Regions from separate parts of the Mesorhizobium sp. B2-3-5 genome, predicted to be linked through region 2. Evidence: predicted binding sites of a transcription regulator. Region 2 holds the regulator's gene; each other region holds the start of a gene.
The links. The regulator PhoB, encoded in region 2, activates phosphate uptake and scavenging genes when phosphate is short. The targets are predictions, from matches to a motif close to TGTCATNNANCTGTCAT.

Region 1: a site for PhoB is predicted at 4,444-4,460, ahead of FJ958_RS28410 (YdcH family protein). Genes of this name have one in related genera too.
Region 3: a site for PhoB is predicted at 3,797-3,813, ahead of FJ958_RS13460 (esterase-like activity of phytase family protein). Genes of this name have one in related genera too.

The regions. Positions count from the first base shown of each region.
Region 1 is NZ_VFVX01000044.1:14,845-21,301, forward strand. It holds gene FJ958_RS28390 (response regulator) at 1-765, shown strand, start outside; gene FJ958_RS28395 (Stf0 family sulfotransferase) at 772-1,548, opposite strand; gene FJ958_RS28400 (lytic transglycosylase domain-containing protein) at 1,741-2,598, opposite strand; gene ispG (flavodoxin-dependent (E)-4-hydroxy-3-methylbut-2-enyl-diphosphate synthase) at 2,604-3,857, opposite strand; gene FJ958_RS28410 (YdcH family protein) at 4,195-4,374, opposite strand; gene FJ958_RS28415 (YdcH family protein) at 4,615-4,818, shown strand; gene FJ958_RS28420 (IclR family transcriptional regulator) at 4,830-5,618, opposite strand; gene FJ958_RS28425 (transporter substrate-binding domain-containing protein) at 5,788-6,457, shown strand, end outside.
Region 2 is NZ_VFVX01000008.1:206,379-212,835, forward strand. It holds gene FJ958_RS12725 (sugar ABC transporter permease) at 1-344, opposite strand, end outside; gene FJ958_RS12730 (hypothetical protein) at 334-573, shown strand; gene xylF (D-xylose ABC transporter substrate-binding protein) at 589-1,629, opposite strand; gene FJ958_RS12740 (ROK family protein) at 1,902-3,146, shown strand; gene phoB (phosphate regulon transcriptional regulator PhoB) at 3,159-3,848, opposite strand; gene phoU (phosphate signaling complex protein PhoU) at 3,957-4,664, opposite strand; gene pstB (phosphate ABC transporter ATP-binding protein PstB) at 4,690-5,493, opposite strand; gene pstA (phosphate ABC transporter permease PstA) at 5,490-6,341, opposite strand; gene pstC (phosphate ABC transporter permease subunit PstC) at 6,345-6,457, opposite strand, start outside.
Region 3 is NZ_VFVX01000009.1:125,301-131,757, forward strand. It holds gene FJ958_RS13450 (trimethylamine methyltransferase family protein) at 1-1,226, opposite strand, end outside; gene FJ958_RS13455 (FAD-dependent oxidoreductase) at 1,239-3,650, opposite strand; gene FJ958_RS13460 (esterase-like activity of phytase family protein) at 3,928-5,415, shown strand; gene FJ958_RS13465 (MATE family efflux transporter) at 5,794-6,457, shown strand, end outside.

The sequences.
Region 1 (6,457 bases), on a different contig from region 2:
AGCGTCGACTGCATCATCCTCGACTACCAGATGCCCGGCATGAACGGCGCCGATGTCGCCCGGGCCATCGCCGCCGACAGCCGGCTGTCGGCCATCCCGATCGTCATCCTGACCTCGGTCGACCAAGTCGATTTCGGCAAGATGATCATCGACTTCGGCATTGCCGCGCACCTGACCAAGCCGGCGCGCTCGGCAGTGCTGCTCGGCACGGTCATTTCGGTCATCCAGAAGGCCCGCTCGCAGGTCGGCAAGGCGCAGTTCGTTCGCGAGCCGATCCAGCCACCGCCGGCGGCCCCGCCTGCCTTCACGGTCATCCGGGGGCCAGCCGTGCCGGTCGTGACAGCGCCGGAATCGACCGTCACGCCGAACGGCCCGATAGACATCCTCATTGCCGAGGACAATGACGTGAACCAGCTGGTGTTCGGCCAGATCCTCAACGGGCTGGGCCTGAGCTACCGCATCGCCGGCAACGGCCGCACGGCGGTCGAGATGTACCGGTCGCTGCACCCGAAGCTGATTCTGATGGATGTCTCGATGCCCGAGATGAACGGTTACGAGGCGACCCGCGCCATCCGCGCGATCGAGGCTTCGTCGGGCGGCCGCATCCCGATCATCGGTGTCACCGCGCATGCGCTGAAAGGCGATCGCGACAAGTGCATCGAGGCCGGCATGGATGACTATTTGCCCAAGCCGGTCTCGCCCGATCGCCTCGGCGCCAAGATCGGCACATGGCTCAGTGAAACAGTGGTGGCCAAGAGGGCCTGATCCGCATCATTGCGTGATGCCAGATGCGTCCGAATGGAAGCGGCGCATCCAGTCCAGGCTTGTCTCGTCGGCGAGCTTTGCGACACCGGGCCGGATATCTTCGCCGTCACGCGGTTGAACTCCAAGGGCTCCGCAGATACCGAGCACTGTGGCGGCCGGATCGGCGGAAAGGCTCTCATAGCCAACCCGTAGCGGGATGACACCTTGCGCCGCGAACCACGTGCTCCAGGCCGCGTCATACGCCTCCAACTCGGTGAGCTCAGCCTTGATGCGCTGAAAGTCATACTGCGGTTGCCCCGGAGGCCCGCCCCTCTCGATCTCGGTCCCATCGGGAGCGACATGCCAAAGCCCGGTTTGCCGTGCCTTCACCAGGGAGACAGCCTGCGCGAGCTTGTCCTCGCGCGACAAATGTATGTAGAGAATACGGCCAAAGGCCATTTCGAAACGCGCTTTGTCCGATGCATGCCCGGGGAAAATCTGGTCGAGTATGGCTGAAAGCTCGTCCAGGTTTTCGCGCATCAGGCGCAGGCCGAAGACATCCGTCCCGTCCTTGCCGGCCCCGCCCTTGCCGGCAATGATCGCCGCATTGAGATAGGCAACGTTGAATTCGATCTCGCCGATCGTGTCGCGGCCGGGCAGTTTCCAATCCTCGGCCCACTCCGACACGTCCTGCCGCCGGTAGAAGGAGTGAGGATCGCCGGCTGTCCCTATGGATGCCAGGAGCTTGCACAGCAACGTGCTGCCGGTTCTCGGCGTTCCGCAGATAATGTATGCGTCGAACATCCCGCTGCCCTTGTCGTTCCTCGCAGGCAGGGCAAACCCGGCCAGCCCATCGCCGCCTATAGTCGAAATTGTTGCGGGATGCGACGGGCGCATTCCAGCAGGATGAGTCTGCTGGTCTCGATTTCGAGAGTATGTTCAAGAGTTCGGCCGTCTGTTGGCCAAATCAATTTTGGACCGGTCGTCACAATTTCACTACCGGTTGCGCACCACCACGCAGGCGCCGCCGACACTCTGCAGTTTCTGGCAGATGACATTGGCGGCGGCGCGGTCGTCCACCCCGATCCTGACGGCGTAGATGCCGCGCCGCCCCATCGGCGTGCGCACCCGGCTGACCACCGGATCATGGCTGGCGAGCAGGGCCGGAAACCGGCTTCTCACGCGCAGCCATTGGTTGATCGCCGCGCCGCGGCGAAAATTGCCGGCCACCTGGATGCCCCATGGTTTGACGTTGATCGAGGCCATCGCCACGGTCTGCGACATGATCACCGGCAGCTTGCGGCAGGCGACGGCAAAATCCGTCTTGGCGTCGAGCGGTTCGACCTTTCCGGCATAGGCACGGTCGGAGAACTTGTCGACCGGTTCGCCCATGATGTCGAAGACATAGCCCTCGGTCTCCATCGGCAGGAAGCCGCCCGAAGCCAACCAGCGCGACACCCGGTTTTCGCCGGCATTGTAAGCGGCGGCGGCGAGGCCAAGATTGCCATAGCTGGTTTTCATTTCAGCGAGGTACTTCGCCGACGCCGGGATCGCCTGGTTGATGTCGAAGGAATTTTCGAGCCCCCGCATCTTGGCCGTGCCCGGCATGAACTGGGCAATGCCCTCGGCGCCGACCGGGCTGACGGCGTTGGGGTCGAAACGGCTTTCCTTCCAGATCAGCCGGGCGAAGAAATCCCTGGGCAAGCCGTTCTGGTCAGCATAGGCCTGGATCAGATTGCAGACCTTGTCGATCAGCCTCTGCTTGGCCGATTGCGGCGGATCGGCCTGAACGAGTGCCGGCCAGCCCAGCGCGCACAACAGGATCAGCGTCGCCCAGGGGAAACGCCGCCGCATTGGACTTACTCTGCCGCGGCCTTGCCGCCGCGCCCGAACCTCTGCTCGATATAGTCGGCGACCATTTTCTCGAAATCCGCCGCGATCGAAGGCCCGCGTAGCGTTGCCGCCTTCTTGCCGTCCACGAAGACGGGCGCCGTCGGCGTCTCGCCGGTGCCGGGCAGCGAAATGCCGATATCGGCGTGCTTGGATTCGCCCGGCCCGTTGACGATGCAGCCCATCACAGCGACCTTGAGGTTCTCGACGCCGGGATATCTTTCGCGCCACACCGGCATGTTCTTGCGCAGGTCCGCCTGGATGTTCTGCGCCAATTCCTGGAACACGGTGGAAGTCGTGCGGCCGCAGCCGGGACAAGCCGCGACGATCGGCACGAACTGCCGGAAACCCATGGTCTGCAGCAGTTCCTGCGACACCTGCACCTCGCGCGTGCGGTCGCCATTCGGCTCCGGCGTCAGCGAGATGCGAATGGTGTCGCCGATGCCTTGCTGCAAAAGGATGCCCATGGCGGCCGAGGAGGCGACGATGCCTTTCGAACCCATGCCGGCTTCGGTGAGGCCGAGATGCAGCGCATGGTTGGAGCGGGTGGCGAGTTCCGTATAGACGGCGATCAAATCCTGCACGCCGCTGACCTTGGCCGACAGGATGATCTTGTCGCGGCCAAGGCCGATCTCCTCCGCCATCTCGGCCGACAGGATCGCCGACTGCACGATCGCCTCACGCGTCACTTCCTGCGCCGTCAGCGGAAAGCCCTTGTCCTGGTTGTCGTCCATCAACCGGGTCAATAGCTCCTGGTCGAGCGAACCCCAGTTGACGCCGATGCGCACGGGCTTGTCATGCTTGATCGCCATTTCGACGATCGCGGCGAACTGCCGGTCCTTCTTGTCCTTGAAGCCGACATTGCCCGGATTGATGCGGTATTTGGCCAGCGCTTCGGCGCAGGCCGGATGGTCGGCCAGGAGCTTGTGGCCGATATAATGGAAATCGCCGACCAGCGGCACGTCGATGCCGAGCCTCTGAAGCCGCTCATGGATGCACGGCACGGCGGCGGCGCTCTCGTCGCGGTCGACGGTGATGCGCACGATCTCGGAGCCGGCGCGGTGCAGCGCCGCCACCTGCGCCACCGTCTGGTCGATGTCGGCGGTGTCGGTGTTGGTCATCGACTGCACGACCACGGGGGCGCCGCCGCCGACGACCACGCCGCCGACGTCGACGCCGACCGAGGTGCGGCGGGGAAAGGGAAAGGAAAAATATCCCGTCATGCCGGCAGCCTTTTGTCTCTGGAGCGCTACGCGTCTCTCTGAAGCCCCGTGCGTCCGCTTGGACGCACAAGCACTCCCGGGGGCCGATGCGCTGAAGTCCGGGCATGAGGTGGAGGAGCAAAGACGGCTTGTCAATGGCGACAGGTCGCCACTGGCAGCATTTGACCCCGCGGAGGACCTAAAAAGGATACATGGCCCGTTGGCGGGCAAGACCCACAACAGGGCTGAAAGGATATTAGCTGCGGCCTGCGGCGTGGAAATCAAAGCCAACCGCACCGGCGGCGATTGCCGCCGGTAAGCAAGACCGCAAGAGGTGAGCGGCTATATCAGGTGAGGGTCAATGCGTGGTCGGCTGCGCCCTCAGTTTCTCAATCGCATCCTTGATTGCCAGCTTGCGTCGCTTGAGATTCACGATTTCGAGGTCGTCCACCGACGGGTGGTTCATCGCGTCATCGATTTCACGTTCGATGTCGCCGTGTTTCCGCTGCAACTCATCAAGATGGGATGCAAGAGACATGATTGGTTCTCCCTTTCATGGTTTCCTCGATTGCAGCCGCCAAAGGCACGTCCACCGCAGGTCGTTTCTGTGACGGCACAATGACACTGTGCCACCTTCCGCCGGGGATGTCGAATGCTGCTTGGTAGCATTCCACGACAATGTGAAATGTGATATGGGCTGCGCGCCAGTGGCAGAAATTGCCGCCCCCGCCCAATCACGCCCCAGTTTTGGGCGCCGCAGACGTGCAGACGGTAAAGAATGTCCGATCAGGAACAGGCCGATATTCGCCTCGAATTTTCCCGGCTGAAGCAGGAACACGCCGATTTCGACGCGGCGATCAACGCGATGATCGCCATGAGCTGCGACCCGCTGCAGATCCAGCGCATGAAAAAAAAGAAGCTGGCGCTGAAAGACCGGCTGATGAAGCTGGAAGACAAGATCATTCCCGACATCATCGCCTGAGGCGCGTTCGCCTATCCTGCGATCGAGAGCCTGGCCGCGCGATCGCGCAGCAGGCCGATGAGGCTGCCGGTCCGCTCCTGCGACGTATCGATGGGGACCACCAGGCACATCGTCGCCTCGACCTTGCCTGGCGCTGAAAAGACCGGCACGGCAAGACATTTGGTGTAGGCATCGACCAGACCCGAGGTCACGCAGTGGCCGGTGACGCGCGCCTTGGCGATATCGGCGATAAAATCGTCGAGCAGCAACTTGCGGCCGTCGGGCAGCACGAGATCGTCTTCCGATACCATGCCTTCGATCGCGGCCCTCTCCAGCCCCGCCAGAAGCAGCCGGCCGGACGCGGTCCAGGGGAGCGGTATCTGCAGGCCGGTGGCCGAGCTGATGCGAAACGGCCTGCTGCCCGGGCTTGAGTGGACGATGGTGTAGCGGCCGCTCTGCAGCATGCACAATTCCGAGGTCTCGCCCGTCTCGCGCGACAGATTGTCGACCTCCTGGCGCCCGCGCCGCAACAGGTCGTTGCCGCGCACATAATCCATTCCATAGAGATAGAGCTTCTTGCCGAAATAAACGCGATTGCCATCGCCGGCCATTTCCAGCAGGCCGGCATCGACCAGCGACCGCACCAGCGTGTAGGTCGTCGAGCGGGGTGCGTTCACCCCCTTGGCAAGATCGCCGATGCCGATCGCCCTTTGCGTCGTGTGCAGAAACTCCAGAATCTCGAGCACCCGGTTGAGGCCCTTTTCACGGGAGCCCGAGATCTTCTCGCTGTCTGAGACAGCCAAGGCACTGCCATCTTGCATTGTCGATTCCTGGTGTTAGTATCTGTCTTGTACAGGATACATGCGTCCCTTGTAAGAGACAATCGCAATGATCACTGTCGCGTGTATGACCTGTGCGTAAGGGAACACAACACGAAGGGAGGTCGCCGTGAACGACACATCCGGAAGACGTGATTTTCTGAAATTGGGAATGGCGGGACTTGCGACGGCCGGCGTGCTGGCAACCGTAGATGCCCAGAAGGCCGCCGCCCAGGCCGCGTCCGAAAGCCTGCTGCGCACTGTGCTCGACCGCGGCAAGCTGATCGTCGGCACCGGCAGCACCAACGCGCCCTGGCATTTCGAGAACGACGCCGGCGAACTGGTCGGCATGGACATCACCATGGGGCGGATTCTGGCCAAGGGGCTTTTCGACGACCCGACCAAGGTCGAGTTCGTCATGCAGGATCCGGCGCAGCGCATTCCCAACGTCACCACCAACAAGGTGGATATCACCATCCAGTTCATGACGATGACGGCGCAGCGCTCGCAGCTGATCAATTTCACCAGGCCGTACTATGTCGAAGGCGTTGCGCTGCTGACGCTTCCTACCGCCGAGAACAAGACCTTCGACAAGCTGCTTGCCGGCGGTTCGGCGACGCGCATTTCCATCCTGCAGAATGTCGACGCGGAGTCCTCCGTCCATTTCGCCTTGCCGCAGGCGCAGGTGATGCAGATCGACACCCAGGCCAACGTGCTGCAGGCGCTGGAATCCAAACGGGTCGACGCCGCCGCGGTCGATCTATCCACCGTGCGCTGGCTAGCCTCGCGCAATCCGGACAAATATTTCGATGCCGGCAAGAGCTGGTATTCGATGCTCTATG
Region 2 (6,457 bases):
ACCATGCCGATCAGGCCCTCGGCCGAGCCGACGGACAGGTCGATGTTGCGCATGACGATGACCAGCACCATGCCGCAGGCCATGATGGCAACCGCGGAGCTTTGTACTGAAAGGTTCCATAGATTGCGCGGCGTGAGAAAGGTGCGGCTGTCGAAATCGAGCGGATTGACGCCCAGACGCAGGCTCGAAATCACGTGCAGTCCGACCCAGATCAGCAACAGAGCGCCAATCATGCCGAGCATGCGGGTGTCGATCTCGGTTGCCTTCAGGAAGCGGGCAACCGCGCCGAGTTCCGAGGCGCGTGCGGTATCGACCTGCGGCGGGTTGGACGTCGTGTCGGTCATGATTTCCTCCCACTGGCCGCCGTCTGGCGCGGACGCCGGAGCCCAGCCTAGAAGCTATCCGCCTGATGCGGAAACACAAATCTTTTTGAGAAAACGCCGCGGCTTTGAAGCAATTCCAGGAAAAGTGCGTGGCGGTTTTGCATCCGGAATTGCGGGAAACAATGGGCTGGAACGGTTCAGCGATTCAAGAAACACTGAACCGTTCCAGGGCCGCGGCGTCTATATCTGAGAGAAACAGGCCAGCTTAGTTGCAGGCCGCGACGGTGCCGGCGGCGACGCCCGCGCAGACTTCGTCCTTCTTGATCCAGCCGGCATCGATGACGACGTTGAGATTGTCCTTGGTGATGGCGACCGGGGTCAGGAACAGCGACTTGACGGTGTTGCCGCCAGGCGTCGTGAAGTCCTTCACGCCGGCGATGTCGGTCATCTTCTTGCCGTCAGCCAGCTGCGAGGCGATCTCGGCGGCATTCCTGCCGAGCTCACGCGCGTCCTTCCACACCGACACGGTCTGCGTGCCGAGCGCGATGCGGTTCAGCGCGGCATGGTCGCCGTCCTGGCCCGACACCGGCACTGTGCCGGCAAGGCCTTGCGCGGTCAGCGCCGCGACGACACCGCCGGCGGTGCCGTCATTGGCGGCGACCACGGCATCGACCTTGTTGTCGTTGGCGGTCAGGAACTGCTCCATGTTCTTCTGGGCGTTGGCGGGCAGCCAGCCGTCCGTATAGGCCTCGCCGACATTCTTGATCTTGCCGCTGTCGATGGCCGGCTTGAGCACTTCCATCGAGCCCGAGAACAGGAAGTCGGCATTCGGATCGGCGCCCGAGCCCTTGATGAAGACATAGTTGCCTTCCGGCTTGACCTTGAACACCGCGCGGGCCTGCATGCGGCCGACTTCCTTGTTGTCGAAGGTCAGGTAGAAGACGTCCTTGTTCTCGATCAGGCGGTCATAGCCGACGACCGGAATGCCTTCGTCCAGCGCCTTCTGGACGGCCGGGCCGATCGCCGAGGCGTCCTGCGCCAGGATGATCAGCGAATTGGCGCCCTGCGAGATCAGGCTCTCGACGTCGGTGAGCTGCTTGCCGGGATTGGACTGCGCGTCGGCGGAGATGTATTTGTCGCCGGCGGCCTCGATCGCCTTCTTCATGGCGGCCTCGTCGGTCTTCCAGCGCTCTTCCTGGAAGTTGGACCAAGAAACGCCGATGACCTTGCCCTTCGCCTGCGCGACCGACGCGAGCGTCAGTGACATGGCGACACCCGCCAGGATGGCGACTGCGAATCTCTTCATGATTATCCTCCCTGCGCCGCGTATGGCGCGACCAAACTGGCCCGAAGGCCGGCACAAAGGCTCTATTTTTTCGAGCCTCAAAAAAAATAGTGATGCATCGCCGGAAAGCTGTCAACAATGATTCTGATGGATTTCGAGGGCCCGGGAACCTTTTTTCGAGCCCCGCAATAAATAAATGACAGCATCGGCCGCTTCTGCCAGTATTTAATCGTGTTGCCGACAGTGTTCGAGGTCAGGAAGAACCGCGGCGACCGGGAGGATATGGGAAAAACATGTCGGTCGGAATCCGCCACGACGACCTGCGCCGGCGCAACCGCGCGATGGTGATTGCCGCGGTGCGCCGGGCCGGCCAGTCCTCGCGCACCGAAATCGCCGCGACCACCGGCCTCAGCCACTCCACCATATCGGCGATTTCCTCCGATCTGATCGGCGAAGGTATCCTGGCCGAAGGCAAGCCGAGCGAGGCCGGCGCGCTCAAACGCGGCAGGCCGCAGGTCGGCCTTGGCCTCAATGCGGAAGCCGCAACGGTGATGACCGCTGTGCTGTCGCTGAATTTCCTGTCCGTCGCCGTTATCGACTATGCCGGCCAGGTCATATCAGAGGAACAGCGCCGGCTGGACACGCTGACCATGTCGCGCGATGCACTGATCGGCGAATGCGTCGCCATCGTGCGGCGGCGCCTGGAGGATCCCGACATCGACGTGCGCAGCGTCGCCCGCGTCGCGCTGGCCATCCAGGGCATCACCGACACCGATGCCCGGGCAATGCTGTGGTCGCCCATCACGCCGCAGACCGACATCGCCTTCGCCGACATACTCGAAGCCGAGTTCGGCATCCCCGCCACCGTGGAGAATGACTGCAACATGATGGCGGTGGCGCTGCGCTGGCGCGATCCCGAGCGCTACCGCGACGACTTCATCGCCATTCTCCTTTCGCACGGCATCGGCATGGGCCTGGTGCTGAAGGGCGAGCTCTTCACCGGCACCCACTCCTCGGGCGGCGAATTCGGCCACATGATCCATCGGCCAGGCGGCGCGCTCTGCCGCTGCGGGCGGCGCGGCTGCGTCGAAGCCTATGCCGGCAATTACGCCATCTGGCGCAACGCCAGGCAGCTCAGCGAGGACACCGAGCCGGTGGCCGATGTCAGCGACGCGCAGATGCGGGCGCTGGCGGCGACGGCGCGGCAAACGGACGGGCCCGAGCGCGAGGCCTACCGCAGGGCCGGCGAGGCGCTGGGCTACGGCCTCGGCAGCCTGTTCGCGCTGATCGATCCCGCCCCCGTCGCCATGGTCGGCGTCAGCGCCGCCGCCTTCGACCTGATCGAGCCGGCCTTGCGCGAGGCCATCGCCCAGACCGCCGGCGGCCAGCACTCGAAATCGATTTCCTTCGACACCGAGCCTAACGAGTTGCCGCTGATCCGCGAGGGCTGCGCCATGCGGGCGCTGACTTTCGTCGACCAGGAGATTTTCGCGCCGGGCATGCAGGCGAAAGCCGGCTCCGGGGAGAACGTGGCCTGAATAACGTCGCGCTCAATCCTCGCGGATCGCATACCCTGCACCACGAATGGTGCGGATGACGTCGGGCATGCGGCCGTTGTTGACCGCCTTGCGCAACCGGCCGACATGCACATCCACCGTGCGCTCGTCGATATAGATCGTCTCTCCCCAGACATTGTCGAGCAGCTGGCTGCGCGAAAACACCCGGCCGGGATGACGCATCATGAATTCGAGCAGGCGGAATTCGGTCGGCCCGAGCCGGATTTCGCTCTTCTTGCGGTAGACGCGATGTGATTCGCGGTCGAGCACGATGTCGCCGACCTTGAGCACACTGGACAACACTTCCGGCTTGGCGCGGCGCAGCAGCGCCTTGACCCTGGCCATGAATTCCGGTGTCGAGAACGGCTTGACCAGATAATCGTCGGCGCCGGTCGAAAGGCCGCGCACGCGGTCGCTTTCCTCGCCGCGCGCCGTCAGCATGATGATCGGCAGCCGCTCGGTCTCGGGCCGCATCCTTAGCCGGCGACAGAGTTCGATGCCGGACACCGCCGGCACCATCCAGTCGAGCACCAGCAGGTCGGGGACATTCTCCTGCAGGCGGATCTCCGCCTCATCGCCGCGCGGGACCACCTCGACCTGATAGCCTTCCGATTCCAGATTGTAGCGGAGGAGCACGCCGAGCGGCTCCTCATCCTCCACCACCATGATGCGTGGCGCGATCATCGACTGGTCACCTCTAAAGCAATTCCAGGAAAAGTGTGAAGCGGTTTCCGTCCGGAATTGCATGGAAACAAGAGCGGTTTTCCGTGAAACGGTGAACCGCTCTGACGATCAAGCCGCCGGCGCCGACATCGCCGTTTCGTCCTGCTTTGGACGATTCGCTGGCAGCTGCGTACCGGTCAGCACGTAGTAGGCATTCTCGGCGATGTTGGTCACATGATCGCCGATCCGCTCGAGATTCTTGGCGCAGAACAACAGATGCGTGCAAGCGGTGATGTTGCGCGGATCCTCCATCATGTAGGTGAGAAGTTCGCGGAACACGGAGGTGTATTTGACGTCGATGCGTTCGTCGTCGGCGCGCAGCTTGGCAAGGGCCTCGGCATCGTGCGCCGCATACTCCTCGATCACGCCCTGCACCTGGATCAGCACCAGCTGCGCCATGGCGTCTATCGAATGCGACAGGTCGCGCGGCGTGGTGGACAGGCCGACCGTACCGACGCGCTTGGCGATGTTCTTGGCAAGATCGCCAATGCGTTCGAGGTCGCCGGCCATGCGGATCGACCCGACGACATGCCGCAGATCGTCGGCCATCGGCTGGCGCTTGGCGATCAGCGTGATGGCGCGATCGTCGAGTTCGCGCTGGCGCGCGTCCATGATGACGTCGTCGGAGACAACGCGCTGTGCCAGCGCGTTGTCGGAGTTCAGCAGCGCCTTGGTGGCGCCGCCGACCATCGAGCTGGCGAGATCGCCCATGTCGCTGATCAGCCTGCTGATCTGTCCGAGATCCTCGTCGAAAGAAGCGACTGTGTGTTCGGCCATGATCCTGGTCCTCGTATGCGTGAGATCAGCCGAAGCGGCCGGTGATATAGTCCTGCGTGCGCTTCTCGCGGGGCGATGTGAAGATCTTCTCGGTACGGTCGAACTCGACCAGCTCGCCCAGATACATGAAAGCCGTCTGGCGCGACACGCGCGCCGCCTGCTGCATGTTGTGGGTGACGATGACGATCGTGTAGTCGGCCTGCAGCTCGTCGATCAGCTCCTCGATCTTGGCGGTCGACAGCGGGTCTAGCGCCGAGGCCGGCTCGTCGAGCAGGATGACCTCCGGCTTCACCGCCACGGTGCGGGCGATGCAAAGACGCTGCTGCTGGCCGCCCGAAAGGCTGAGGCCGCTGGCGTTGAGCTTGTCCTTGACCTCGGTCCACAGAGCCGCGCGCTTCAGCGCCTGCTCGACACGGCCGTCCATCTCGGCCTTGCTGATCTTCTCATAGAGCCTGACGCCGAACGCGATGTTTTCATAGATCGACATCGGAAACGGCGTCGGCTTCTGGAACACCATGCCGATCTTGGTGCGCAGCAGGTTGAGGTCCTGCGAGCGGTCGAGAATGTTCCGACCGTCAAGCAGCACCTGACCCTCGGCGCTCTGCTTCGGGTAGAGCTCGTAGATGCGGTTGAAGACGCGCAGCAGCGTCGACTTCCCGCAGCCCGAAGGGCCGATGAAGGCGGTGACACTGCGCTCGGGCAGCGACAGGCTGATGTCCTTCAGCGCCTTCGACTGGCCATAGTAGAAATTGAGGTTCTTGACCTCGATCTTGGCCTTTTCCACGGCAGCCTCGGCCACGTTCAAATCGGTGGACAACATCGGTTTCATCTGTCCTCTCTGCGTCCGGTAAGGCTGCGGGCGAAGATGCTCAGCCCGAGAACCGTTAAGGTGATTATGAGTGCGCCGGTCCAGGCCAGTTGCTGCCATTCCTCGTAGGGGCTGAGAGCGAACTGGAAGATGGTGACAGGCAGGCTGGCCATCGGCGCGTTGAGATTGCTTGACCAGAACTGGTTGTTGAGCGCGGTGAAGAGCAGCGGCGCCGTCTCGCCGGAAATGCGGGCGATGGCCAGCAATATGCCGGTGACGATGCCGGAGAGTGCCGCACGATAGGCGACAGAGCGGATGACCACCCAGCGCGGTGCGCCGATCGCGGCGCCTGCCTCGCGCAAGGCGTTCGGCACCAGGTTGAGCATGTCCTCTGTGGTGCGCACCACGACCGGGATGACGAGGATGGCCAGCGCGACGGCGCCGGCGATGGCGGAGAAGTGCCCCATCGGCCGCACCAGCAACTCATAGACGAACAGGCCGATAACGATCGACGGCGCCGACAGCAGGATGTCGTTGATGAAACGCACCACCGTGGTCAGCTTCGAGAAGCGTCCGTATTCGGCCATGTAAGTACCGGCCAGCACACCGATCGGCGTGCCGACGATGACGCCGATGACGGTCATCACGATGCTGCCATAGATGGCGTTCAGCAGGCCGCCGGCATCGCCGGGCGGTGGCGTCATCTCAGTGAAGACCGCCAGCGAAACGCCGGACAGGCCTTTGTAGACCAGGGCGCCGAGGATCAGCGCCAGCCAGGCAAGGCCGATGCCGGCGGCGACGACGCAGAGCGCCATCATCACGCCGTTCCTTCTCTTGCGTCTGTTGTGGAGTGCCAGGGACGTCGACATCGGTCAGGCTCCCGTGCGGGCGTCGATGCGCATCAGCATATAGCGTGCGATGGCAAGGATAATGAAGGTGATGACGAAGAGGATCAGGCCGAGCGCCACCAGTGAAGAGGTGTAGA
Region 3 (6,457 bases), on a different contig from region 2:
GCGATCGTCTGCAAGGCTTCGACATCGGTGACCAGCTTCTCCAGCGAGACGCTCAAGCCCCCCTCCAGCCAGCCGGCCGCGTGGATGCAGACGGTGGCGCCGGCCAGCACCGAGCCCCACAAGGCGAACTGCGTCTCATGCGCCGCCTGCGCGTCCGAGATGTTGGCGGCACTGCCGCCGCCGGACCGCCAAGGCAGGCCGATGAAACGCGCCAGCTGGCCGGCGCCGAGCGTCGCCTTGACATGCTCCGGCGTGCCGAAGGCCGGCGCTCCGGATTTCATGTCTACATTGGAGGAGAACGAGCCGTAGACGACCGGCGCACCGGGCCGCGCGATCTGCGCCAGCGTCAGGCCGGCCAGCGCTTCGGCATGCTGCAGCGCCAGCGCGCCCGCCACCGTGATCGGCGCCATGGCGCCCGCCAGGCAGAACGGCGTGATGATCGAGACCTGGCCCGCTTTAGCGAAATCGATGATGCCTTGCGCCATCGGTATGTCGAGCTGGCGCGGCGAGTTGGTGTTGATGACGGTATAGCACCAGGCATTCGACTGAAATTCGTCCCGCGACAAGCCTCGTGCCAGCCTGACCATCTCGAAACTGTCATCGACCTGCGGCGTGCCGCGCGCGAAGACGAAGGGGAACTTGTCGGACAGCGTCAGCTGCGCGCGGTTGACGGCATAGTGACGGAAACGGTTGTCGACGTCCTGCGGCTCGACGCAAGGCCCCAGCATGTGCAGCACGTCGAAATGCTGCACCATCTTGATGAACTCCTCGAAGGCCTCGAGCGTGCCGGGCCGCCGGCCGCGTACGAGATCGGTGACGTTGGGCGCGCCGGAGCCAGCCAGGAACGTCATCGAACCCAGTTCGAGGGACAGATCGCGGGCACGCGCGCCGGCGTGGGCATGGATCGATCGCGGCGCGGAGGCCAGCGCCGCCGCCACCATGTCGCGGCCGATGCGCACCATGTCGGTGTCCGGATCGACCAGCGCGCCGGCGCGGGCGAAATAGTCGCGCGCCTGCGGCAGCAGCACCTTGATGCCGAGCTCTTCCAGCACGCGCAGCGCCGTGTCGTGGATCGCGGCGACCTGATCGTCGGAAAAGATCGACTGCGGCAGGAACGGGTTCTTCAGCGACCGGTAATCGGGCCGGCGGCTGCTCTCGCTGCCGGCCTCGCCTGTGCGTCCACGCCGGCGTTCGCGCCTGCTGTCTCGTGCCGCGTCATCGACCATCGAAAATCCTCCTCATTGCCGCATCGCCTTGCCCGAGGGATCGTAGGGCGAAGCCGCGATGACCCGCGCCGGCCGCTCGACACCGACAATGTGCACCGAAAGCGCCGTTCCCTCCTCGGCAAAATCGTCGTCCACCAACGCCAGCGCGACGCTCTTGCCGATCGTGTAGCCAAAGCCGCCGGAGGCGACGAAGCCGATGCGCCGGCCGTCGAGCCACACCGGCTCGAAGCCGCTGGCGTCGGCATCGACGGCGTCAATCTCCAGCGTCACGATCCGCTGCGAGGCGCCGGCCTCGCGCTCCCTCAGCGCCGCGTCGCGGCCGACGAAATCGCCCTTGTCGAAAGCGATGAAGCGGTCGAGTCCGGTCTGCCCAGGCGTGTAGCCTTGCGTGAACTCGCGTGACCAGATGCCGAAACTTTTCTCCAGCCGCAGCGCATTGAGCGCGTAGTAGCCGATCTCCACCAGACCAAGCTCCTCGCCGGCGGTCAGCAGCGTCTCGCGCAGTGTGGCATGCATGGTCACGGGGCAGCTGATCTCGAAGCCGAGCTCGCCGACGATGGACAGGCGGGCAACCCGCGCCCGCACCAGTCCGACGTCGAACGCGCCGCAGGCCATGAACGGCAATGCCGCCGCCGACACATCCTGATGCGTGGTGCGTTCCAGGATCTTGCGCGCATTCGGCCCCGTCAGCAGGAAGCCGCTCATGGCGTCCGAAATGTCGGTGACCGTAACGTCCTCTCGCGCCTGGCTCTCGAACCAGCGCATGTGAAATTCGCGCAGGTAGTAAGAGCCCATCAGCCAATAGTCGCCGCCGCCCCAGTTGATCACGGTGAGATCGCCCTTCAAGCGCCCGTCCGGCCCAAGCATCGGCGCCAGCCGCGCCTGCCCGGCTTGCGGCAGCCTGCACGCCAGCAGCCGGTCGAGCCACGCCTGCGCGCCAGCTCCCGAAATCTCGTACCGCGAGTAGGCCGAGATATCGATGAGACCCGCGGCACGCCGCACTTGCAGCGCCTCGTCGCCGACGATGTCGAAGGCATTGGAGCGCTTGAGCGTGGTGTTCTCGCGAAACCCCATCGGCGCGAAATAGGCCGGGATTTCTAGCCCCCAGGACGCCGTCCATTCGCAGCCCGCGGCAGCCATGCCGTCATAGGCGCCGGGGCGCTTCAAGGGCCGGCCGGCGGGCAGCCGTTCATTGGGAAAGGTCATGACGAAACGGCGCGAATAGAACTGGCGTGTCGTCTGCTTGAGATATTCGCGGTTGGCGGCGAAGGCGCCGTAGCGGGCAATGTCCATGCCGAAGATGTCGGCCTGCGGCTCGCCATAAATCATCCATTCGGCCAGCGATTTGCCGACGCCGCCGCCCTGGCTAAAGCCGGCCATGACGCCGCAGGCGACCCAGTAGTTCTTCAAACCGCGCACCGGTCCGACGATCGGATTGCCGTCCGGCGTGAAGGTGAAGGCGCCATTGACCCATTTGCGGATGCCGGCCGTCGCAAGGCACGGGAAGCGCTCATGCGCCTTGGCGAGTTCCGGGCTGATACGGTCTATGTCTTCCGGGATCAGCTCGATGCCGTAGTCCCATGGCGCGCCATCCATGTTCCAGTGCTTCGGATCCTGCTCATAGACGCCGAGCAGCACGCCCTTGCGCTCCTGGCGCAGGTAGGAGAAGCCGTCGAGATCGACGGCGATGCCGATTTCCCGGTCGAGCGCCGCGATCTCGGGAATGTCCTCGGTGACGAAGTAGTGGTGCTCCATCGGCGTCACCGGCAGGTCGACGCCGGCCATGCGGCCGAGCTGCTTTGCCCACAAGCCGCCGGCATTGACGACGTGCTCGGCGACGATGGTGCCCTGCTCGGTGACGACGTCCCACAGCCCATCGGCGCGGGACTTCAGCTCGACCACACGGTTGCGCAGGATGACGTCGGCGCCGCGCTTCCTGGCGGCGCCGGCATAGGCATGCGTCGTGCCGTAGGGATCGAGATGGCCCTCGTTGGAATCGTGCAGGCCGCCGAGCACGCCGGCGACATCGACGATCGGGCAGATTTCCCGGATCTCTTCCGTGGTCACCAAGCGCGCGGTTTCGATGCCGACCGACTGGAACACCGCCCAGGCCGACTTCAGCCACTCCCAGCGGGCGGGATCGCTGGCGATGTTGACGCCGCCGGTCATGTGCAAGCCGATATCCTGGCCGGATTCGGCCTCGATCTCGCGGTAGAGGTTGATCGTGTAATCCTGCAGCGCCGCCACGTTGGGATCGGCGTTGAGCGCATGGAATCCGGCCGCGGCATGCCAGGTCGAACCGGCGGTCAATTCGGCGCGCTCGATCAGCGCCACATCCGACCAGCCGAACCGCGTCAGATGGTAGAGCACCGAGGCACCGACCACCCCACCCCCGATGACCACTGCGCGATAATGCGGCTTCAAGGCCTTCCCTCCCGATCTGTCCGAAGCCGGCACCATATACGCACTGGACATAAGTGTCCAGTGCGTATGAATACGCCCGATGCAGCCTCTCGCGCTATCCCGCCTTTCATCGGTGGATGAAACGCCGGCAGGGATGCGCCGCCCGCTGTCACGCCAGCATCATGTTCACCCCTTAGATCGCTTTCGGGGAGGCGCGCGCGGCATCATCGATGTGGCACCTCTTTCCGTTTTCGTCGTTCAGCCGCTCCGGCATGCTTCGTCACAAAGAGGATTGTCCATGAAACACCTGCACCGAACCGCGTCGCTCGGCGTCGCGCTGGTCCTTTTTACCGCGCTTACGCCGGCGCTCGCCGACGGCACCGCGACCGTCGCCGGCATCAGCTTCGTCAATAAGGGCCTCGTCGGCGTCGGCCGCATCCCGGCCGCACAGCGCGACAAGTTCGGCGAGACGTTCGGCTCGGGCTCGGGCATGGCGATCGACACGTCAGGCTGGACGCGTGACGCGGCCGGCTACAAGGGTTCGCTGTGGCTGCTGCCGGATCGCGGCTACAATGTCGGCGGCACCACCGACTACCGTGCGCGTGTCAACACTGTCGGGATCGAGTTCTCGCCTATCGCGCCGGGCGCGGCACCCGCCGCCGGCAAGGAGCAGACTGGCGTCAAGGCGACGCTCGCCGACACGATGCTGCTGACCGACGACAAGGGCGCCGATACCACTGGCCTTGATCCGCTGTCGGATGTGCGCCCGGCCGCCGGGAACATGCCGATGCTGCCTGTCGCCACCAACGGCAAGCTCGCCCTCGACGATGAAGCGATCGTGCGGCTTCCCGACGGCTCGATGTTCATCTCCGACGAGTATGGCCCGAACATCTACCGCTTCTCGGCTCAAGGCCGCCTGATGTCGGCGACCCAGCCGCCTGCCGCTCTTGTCCCGATGCGCAAGGGGACGCCGAATTTCTCCTCGGACAATCCCGGCCCAGGAGCCGCCGAGCCTGATCCGAAGGATCCCGAAACCGGCCGCCAGAACAACCAGGGCCTGGAAGGCATGGCGATGACGCCGGACGGCAAGTTCCTGATCGCCGTGCTGCAGTCGGCGCCCCGGCAGGATGGCGGCGATTCCCCTTCGACGCGGCAGAACACACGGGCACTGGTCTATGACGCCTCCGACCTGGGCCACCTCAAGCTCGCGCACGAATATGTCGTGCCGCTGCCGGTGTTCAAGGATGCCAAGGGCAAGACCAAGGTCGCCGCGCAAAGCGAGATCGTGGCATTGTCGGACACGGCGTTCCTGATGCTGGCCCGCGACAGCGGCAACGGCCAGGGGCTGGCAAAAGGGGACGCATCGCTCTACCGCCGGATCAACATCGTCGATGTCTCCGCTGCGACCGACATCGCCGGCGGCGCCTTCGATGCCGCCGACAAGCCGGTGGCGCCCAAGGGCGTGCTCGATCCGTCGGTGACGCCGGCCAAGCTGACGCCGTTCATCGACATCAACGACGCTGCCGAGCTCGGCCGCTTCGGCCTGCACAATGGCGGGACGAAGGACCACAACGAGCTTTCCGAGAAGTGGGAGGCGATGTCGCTGGCGAGCGTGCTCGATCCGAAGCAGCCCGACGACTACTTCCTGTTCGTCGCCAATGACAACGACTTTCTTACTCAGGATGGTTTCCAGGTCGGCGCACCCTACAAGGCCGACGACGGCGCCGACGTCGATACCATGTTCCTGGTCTACCAGGTCACGATTCCGGGTCTCGCAAAGAAGTAATGCCGCGTGCAGGCGGGCGCGCCGAGCGTCCGCCTGCGGATCGTAAGGACCCCGAATCAACATCTTCGCGTCCCTTGGCACGCCCGGGTCGACCGCGCTGGCTGTGGAATTCCACTCCGCGTGCCGTGCGGCCGGTATGTCGTATCCTTGCCTCACGGAACAAGCGCGGGCGCCCTGCGGACTGTGTGGGCCGGGCGGCATGCCGTCCTTGGACTTGCCAGTTCCGGCCCACGCTGTATCTCTTCAGGTGGCGGCTTCCGGATCCGGCCGCTTCTCCCCCGCCTGACCACGGCCTGGACGGCTTTGCATCGACCTCTCCGGTTCAATTTGCAATCATCGCACAGTGGACACAGACAGGCCTTCACCGAGTTTCCAGCCATGGACGAAAAAATACCCCCGCGCCGGCGCACCGGCGACCTGACAAGCGGTCCGATCCCGCGGACACTCCTGCTGTTCGCTCTGCCGGTCCTCGGCTCCAATGTCCTGCAATCCCTCAATGGGTCGATCAACGCCGTCTGGGTCGGCCGCTTCCTCGGTGAATCGGCGCTGACCGCCACGTCCAACGCCAACCTCGTCCTGTTCCTGATCCTGGGCACGGTGTTCGGCATCGGCATGGCGGCCACCATCCTGGTGGCGCAGTCGGTCGGCGCGCGCGACCTGCCCGAGGCGCGCCGCATCGTCGGCACAAGCGCCACGTTCTTCTTCCTCATATCGGTGGTCTTCGCGGTCTGCGGTTGGATCTGGGTCGATGCGATCTTGCGCACGCTCGGCACTCCGGCCGACGCGCTTCCACTCGCGCGTTCCTATCTGCGCATCATCTTCGTCGCCGTGCCGATGATGAACCTTCTGTCCTTCGTCATGACCGTGCTGCGCGGCGCCGGCGATTCGCGCACGCCCTTCATCTTCATGGCGCTGGCGGTCGTGCTCGACATTGTGCTCAATCCCCTGCTCATCCGCGGCATCAGCCCGTTTCCCGAACTCGGCATCGCCGGATCGGCGACCTCGACGCTGATCGGCCAGACAGTGAGCGTGATCGCCATCC